One region of the Kineococcus sp. NPDC059986 genome, then DNA from elsewhere that is predicted to be linked to it. Evidence: predicted binding sites of a transcription regulator. Region 1 holds the regulator's gene; the other holds the start of a gene.
What was found. Region 1 encodes LexA, which represses DNA repair genes until DNA is damaged. Its sites were predicted from a motif close to TCGAACANNTGTTCGA; they were not measured.

Region 1 (3,397 bases):
CCGCGGTCCAGGAGGTCTTCTCGGTGGCCGAGCGGCTCGCGGCCGACGTCGGCCGCGGCGCGCAGGACAGCTTCGACGTCGCCTGGGTCACGGCCGGTTTCGGACCGGCGTCGCGGGCCCCCTCGCTCCACATCGCGCCGCTGTCGGTGGCGGGGCTGCTGCGCGAGCGGCTCTTCACCGAGCGCACCGTCGTCGCCACGTCGGCCACCCTCACGCTGGGCGGGTCCTTCGACCCCGTCGCGGGGGCCTTCGGGTTGAAGAGCCCCAAGGGGTCGGGGACGCCGTGGACGGGGGTCGACGTCGGCAGCCCGTTCGACTACCCCCGGCAGGGGATCCTCTACGTCGCCCGGCACCTGCCGCCGCCGGGCCGGGCCGGGGCCGGGGAGGCCGTCCTCGACGAGCTCGCGGCCCTCGTGGAGGCCGCCGGCGGCCGCACGCTGGGCCTGTTCTCCTCCCGCCGTGCCGCCGAGGAGGCGGCCGAGGCGCTGCGCGACCGGGTCGCCACGCCCGTGCTGTGCCAGGGCGAGGACCGCCTGCCCAAGCTGGTCCGCGACTTCACCGAGAACCCCGCCACCTCGCTGTTCGGGACGCTCTCGCTCTGGCAGGGCGTGGACGTGCCGGGCGACAGCTGCTCCCTCGTCGTCATCGACCGCATCCCCTTCCCCCGTCCCGACGACCCGCTGATGTCGGCGCGGTCCCGCGCCGTGGACGCGGCGGGCGGCAACGGCTTCCTCTCGGTCTCGGTCGCGCACGCGGCCGTGCGGCTGGCCCAGGGGGCCGGCCGGCTCATCCGGGCCACGGGGGACAAGGGGGTCGTGGCCGTGCTGGACTCCCGGCTCGCGACGGCGCGCTACGGCGGTTTCCTGCGCGAGTCCCTGCCGGACTTCTGGTCCACGACGTCGACGGACACCGTCCTGTCGGCTCTGCGGCGGCTGAGCGGGTGACGAGCACCGTGACCCCTGGCGCCGAGACGGTCGCGGCGTGTCATGCTCGGAACGTGGCCACCGTCGGCTTCCTCCACTCCGCGCACGCGCACGTGCGCACCTTCAGCGACCTCCTCGCCGCCCGCGACGACACCGTGCAGGCGCGGCACCTGGTCGACACCGGACTGCTGGCCGCCGCCCGCGCGCACGGTCTCGACAGCGTGCGGGCCGCGCTGGGCGACCGGCTGCGGCGCCTGGTCGCCGAGGGTGCCGACGTCGTCGTCTGCACGTGCTCGACGCTGGGCCCGACGGCCAAGCAGGTCGGTGCCGAGATGGGGCTGCGCGTCGTGCGCGTGGACCGGCCGATGGCCGAGGCCGCGGTGCTCGCCGGCCGGCGGGTGGCGGTCGTCGCCTCCCTCGACGAGGCGCTCGCGACCGCGATGCCCCTGCTGCACGAGTGCGCCGACACGACCGGTCGCACGGTGGAGTTCGTGGAGGTGCGCTGCACGGACACCTGGCAGGCGTTCGAGGCGGGGGACCTGCTGACGTACACGACGGGCGTGGCCGACGCCGTGCGCCGGGCCGTGCGGAGCCTGGACCCGCCGGTGGACGTCGTCGTCCTGGCGCAGGCCAGCATGCTCGACGCGGCCCCGCTGCTGCGGGACCTGCACGTGCCGGTCCTCACCTCGCCCCGCCTGGCGGTCGAGGCCGCGGTCGAGCTGGTCCAGCCGGTCCGCTGACCCGGCGCCCGTGCGGGCGGCGGGGTCAGCGGTGCGGGCTGCGGGTGCGGCTCAGAGGCTGCGCAGGACGGCCGTGACCTTGCCCAGGACGGTCGCCTCGTCGCCGTCGATCGGCTCGAAGAGCGGGTTGCGCGGCAGCAGCTTGACGTGACCGTCCTTGCGCTGCAGCACCTTCACGGTCGCCTCGCCGTCGATCATGGCGGCCACGACGTCGCCGTTCTCGGCGGTCGGCTGCTGGCGGACGACGACCCAGTCGCCGTCGCAGATCGCGGCGTCGACCATCGACTCGCCCACGACGCGCAGCATGAAGTGCTCACCCGTGCCGATGAGCTGCGAGGGCAGGGGGAACACCTCCTCGACGAGCTCCTCGGCGAGGATCGGGCCACCGGCGGCGATGCGACCGACGAGCGGCACGTAGACCGGCGTGGGCCGGCCGTCCTCGGCGGACGCCTCGACGCCGGAGATGAGGCCCCAGCCGAACTGCGGGGCGGGGCTCACGACCTCGAGGGTGCGCGGACGACGCGGGTCCTTGCGCAGGTACCCCATCTTCTCCAGCGTCTTGACCTGGTGGGCCACGCTGCTCGGGCTGGTCAGCCCGACGGCCTGCCCGATCTCGCGCATGCTCGGCGGGTACCCGCGCTGCTCGACGCACTCCTTGATCGCGTGCAGCACGCGCCGCTGGCGGTTCGTGAGGCCGTCGCGCACCACGGGGACGTCCGGGAACTCGTGGACCGTCCCGAGGGGGCCGGCGTCCTCGCCCGCTCCGTCCGTCGTTCCGTCCAGCGCGTCGGTCACGTCCTTCTCCTGTCTGCGGTGTCGCCCGGGTCGGGAGGTCCTCCGGTGCCGCCACGGTAGCCAGCGGGCCGGTGATGATCAAACAGGTGTTCGAACCGGCGTGTCGCCGGGAGGTGTCGGCGAGGGGCCTCGGCCCGTCGCGCCGGCCGCGCGCGACCTTCCCGGGGCGGGGGTCCGTGCCTAGGGTCGGAGCATGTGCCGGAACATCCGCCAGCTCCACAACTTCGCCCCTCCCGCGACGTCGGAGGAGGTGCAGGCCGCCGCGCTGCAGTACGTGCGCAAGGTCGCGGGGACGACGCGCCCGTCGGCGCGCAACCAGGAGGCCTTCGACCGCGCCGTGGCCGCCGTCGCCCACGCGACGGCCCACCTCCTCGACGACCTCGTGACCGCTGCGCCGCCCAAGGACCGCGACGTCGAGGCGGCCAAGGCGCGTGAGAGGGCGGCGAAGCGCTACGCCTCCTGACGGGCCGCCCGCGCCATGCGCGAGCGTCGTCGCAGGTCAGGCCGTCTGTCGGAGGTCGGTGGCAGCGTCTGTCCGCGTCGCCCCCCGGTCCCTCGCGGGTCCCAGGGGTTGCGCTCCACCGTTCGAACGGTGGTAGAACAGACGAGTCGGGTCGAACACCCGTTCGACCCGGCGTCACCGAGATGGAGGTCCACGCTCGTGAGCACCACCGCCCTCGCCCCGTCCTTCGCGGCCCCCGCGCCGTTCACCACCCCCTCGCCGTTCTCCGGCCCGCGCGCCGGCCGTCGCGCCCGTCGGTGCGCGCGACCCGCCGCCGTCCGCCGGGTCCGCGCCGACCGCCGACCGCTGCGGCTCACCCGCCGCGGCCGCCTCCTCGTCACGTGCACCGCCGCGACGGCCCTCACGGGTGCCGTGGTCGCCGTGACCGGCGCGTTCACCGGCGCGTCGGCCGGTGCCGACCGCGCGCCCGCGCCGGT
Region 2 (3,397 bases), on a different contig from region 1:
CGTCCGCGAGGCGCTGCAGGCCGCCGGGATCGACTACGACTCGGCCGAGAACAGCTTCGTCCCCAGCGTCGAGGTGCCGTTGGACGCCGACGGCGCGGCCAAGGTCTTCAAGCTCGTCGACGTCCTCGACGACTGCGACGACGTCCAGAACGTCTTCGCCAACTACGACGTCTCCGACGACGTCATGGCGGCCCTCGAGGACGCCTGACACACCCGGCTCACCGCACCTGACGGCCCCCGCGATCACTCCGTGCGATCGTGGGGGTCGTGCGCGTGCTGGCGGTGGACCCCGGCCTGACCCGGTGCGGGATCGGGGTGGTCGACGCGGTCCGCACGGGCCGGCGGGCCGCGATGGTCGGGGTCGGCGTCGTCCGCACCCCGGCCACGGACCCCGTCGAGGCCCGGTTGCTCGCCATCAGCGAGGGGCTGGAGACCTGGCTGGACGCCCACCGGCCCGACGTCGTCGCCGTCGAACGCGTCTTCGCCCAGGCCAACGTCCGGTCGGTCATGGGGACCGCGCAGGCGGCGGGGCTCGTGCTCGTCGCCGCCGCCCGCCGGGGGCTGCCCGTCGCGATGCACACCCCCAGCGAGGTCAAGGCCGCGGTGACGGGGGACGGCCGCGCCGAGAAGGAGCAGGTGACGACGATGGTCACCCGCATCCTCGGGCTCGACAGCCCCCCGCGACCGGCCGACGCCGCCGACGCGCTCGCGCTGGCGCTGTGCCACCTGTGGCGGGGTGGGGCGACCTCCCGGCTGGAGGCCGCCGCGCACACCGCCCTCGTGACGGGCCGGCGCAACGCCTACGCCGAGGCTGAAGCTCAGGCCAGCCGCTCGCGCAAGAAGCTCGTCGTCCGCTCCCAGGCCAGCTCCGCCGACTCGCGGCGGTAGTTGGGGCGTTCGTCGTTGTAGAAGGCGTGCGGCGCGGGGTACTCGTGCAGGGTCACCTCGACACCGGCCTGCTCGCCGATGCGCTGCGCCGTCGCGCGGACGGCCTCCAGCGGCACCGACGTGTCCTCCTCGCCGTAGTGGCCGAGGACGGCGGCGCGCAGCCCCGAGAAGTCCGTCTCCTCACCGGGCAGGCCGTACCAGGGCACAGCCGCACCGACGCGCTCACCCTGCCGGGCCGCCAGGCGCAGCACGAAGCCGCCGCCCATGCAGAACCCGACGGCGCCGACGGTGCTCGACGTGACCTCCGGCCGCTCCAGGAGGTAGGTGACGGCGCCGGCGAGGTCCTGGACGGCCTGTTCGGCGGGCAGGTCGGTCATGAGCTGCGCCGCCTCGGCGGAGTCGTGCGTCGTCCGTCCGCCGTAGAGGTCAGGGGCCAGCGCGACGAAGCCCTCGCGGGCGTAGCGGTCGACGATCGCGGCGATGTGGTCGGTCAGGCCCCACCACTCCTGGATGACGATGACGCCCGGGCCGCTGCCGGACTCGGGGACGCGCAGGTATCCGTGCGCGTGGCCGGACTCCGTGGCGCTGTCGAAGGTGACGTTCTGCAGGGCGTTGGCGTTCTGCTCGTGGCTCACGGCAGCACTCTGCCCCCGGGACCTGTGTGCGGCAGCACGAGCCGACCGGTGACGGCGCGCCTGGGCGGTCGTGTCGGAGGGTCCGTCTAGCCTCTCGTACAGATGTTCGTCTGCTGTCGTCTGAGGGTCTGGAGGTCGTGTGATCGCGTCGGTGCGCGGGCGGGTGCTCGCGGTGCGGCTGGACTCGGCGGTCGTCGAGGTGGGGGGTGTCGGGATGTTCGTCCTGGCCGCGCCCGCGACGCTCGCCGGGCTGCGCGTGGGGGAGGAGGCACTGCTGCACACGACGCTCGTGGTGCGCGAGGACTCCCTCACCCTCTTCGGCTTCGCCGACGCCGACGAGAAGGAGGTCTTCGAGGTCGTCCAGACCGCCTCGGGGGTGGGCCCCAAGATGGCGCTCGCCATGCTCGCCGTGCACCGCCCCGACGGGATCCGCGCGGCGGTCGCCGCCGACGACCACGCGGCCCTCGTGCGCGTCCCCGGCATCGGGAAGAAGACGGCGCAGCGCATCTGCCTGGAGCTGGGGGACCGCCTCGGCCCGCCCGCCGGCGCGCCCGCCCCGACGCCGGCCGCCGGCAGCGGCGACCCGCGCAAGGACCGGGTCGTCGAGGCGCTCGTCGGGCTGGGGTACCCGGTCAAGCAGGCCGGGGACGCGGTGGACGTCGTCCTCGCCGACCGTTCCGAAGGCGCAGCTGCCGAGAGCGACGTGCCGGGTGCCCTGAGGGCCGCCCTGCGCCACCTGTCGGGCCGCGGATGAGCGAGCGGCTCGTGACCACGGGCGCCGACGAGCGCGAGCGGGCCGCCGAGTCGGCCCTGCGGCCGCACGGGCTCGACGAGTTCGTCGGGCAGAAGGTCGTGCGCGAGCAGCTCTCGCTCGTCCTCGACGCCGCCAAGGCGCGGCAGGCGCCCAGCGACCACGTCCTCTTCTCCGGGCCGCCCGGGCTGGGCAAGACGACGCTGGCGATGATCGTCGCCTCCGAGATGGGCGCGCCGCTGCGGCAGTCCAGCGGTCCCGCGATCCAGCACGCCGGCGACCTGGCGGCCGTCCTCAGCTCCCTCGACGAGGGGGAGGTGCTCTTCCTCGACGAGATCCACCGGATGGCGCGTCCGGCCGAGGAGATGCTCTACATCGCGATGGAGGACTTCCGCGTCGACGTCGTCGTCGGCAAGGGCGCGGGCGCGACGGCCATCCCGCTGGAGCTGCCGAAGTTCACGCTCGTCGGGGCGACGACGCGGGCCGGGCTGCTGCCGGCACCGCTGCGGGACCGGTTCGGGTTCACGGGGTACCTCGACTTCTACACGCCCGAGGAGCTCGTGCAGGTGCTGCGGCGCAGCGCGTCCCTGCTGGGCGTGCAGCTGACCGCGGAGGGGGCCGCCGAGATCGGCGGCCGCTCCCGCGGCACCCCGCGCATCGCCAACCGCCTCCTGCGACGGGTGCGCGACTGGGCGCAGGTCCGCGGGTCCGGGATCGTCGACCGGAACGCGGCGCGCGCGGCGCTGGAGGTCTACGAGGTCGACGAACGCGGGCTGGACCGCCTCGACCGCGCCGTCCTCGACGCGCTGTGCCGCCGCTTCGGCGGTGGGCCCGTCGGGTTGTCGACGCTGGCCGTCGTCGTGGGGGAGGAGGCCGAGACCGTCGAGACCGTCGCCGAGCCCTTCCTCGTGCGCGAGGGACTGCTGGGCCGCACCCCGCGCGGCCGGATCGCGCTGCCCGACACGTGGGCGCACCTGGGGCTGACCCCGCCGCGCGACGCACCCGTCGGGGCCGCCTGGCAGCTCCCGCTGGACGCCGACCCCGCGGGTGTCGAGCCGCAAGAGCCGACCGGGTGAACCCCTAGACTGCCCGGGCGAGCCGGTCCCGCGCCGCTGTCCTGTCC

Region 2: a site for LexA is predicted at 1,618-1,633, ahead of ruvA (Holliday junction branch migration protein RuvA). Genes of this name have one in related genera too.

What each region holds. Positions count from the first base shown of each region.
Region 1 is NZ_JBFBND010000001.1:2,804-6,200, reverse strand. It holds gene AB0637_RS00045 (ATP-dependent DNA helicase) at 1-944, shown strand, start outside; gene AB0637_RS00040 (aspartate/glutamate racemase family protein) at 998-1,663, shown strand; gene lexA (transcriptional repressor LexA) at 1,715-2,371, opposite strand; gene AB0637_RS00030 (DUF2277 domain-containing protein) at 2,652-2,921, shown strand; gene AB0637_RS00025 (LysM peptidoglycan-binding domain-containing protein) at 3,120-3,397, shown strand, end outside.
Region 2 is NZ_JBFBND010000008.1:113,393-116,789, reverse strand. It holds gene AB0637_RS08535 (YebC/PmpR family DNA-binding transcriptional regulator) at 1-208, shown strand, start outside; gene ruvC (crossover junction endodeoxyribonuclease RuvC) at 268-888, shown strand; gene AB0637_RS08525 (dienelactone hydrolase family protein) at 819-1,523, opposite strand; gene ruvA (Holliday junction branch migration protein RuvA) at 1,663-2,277, shown strand; gene ruvB (Holliday junction branch migration DNA helicase RuvB) at 2,274-3,350, shown strand.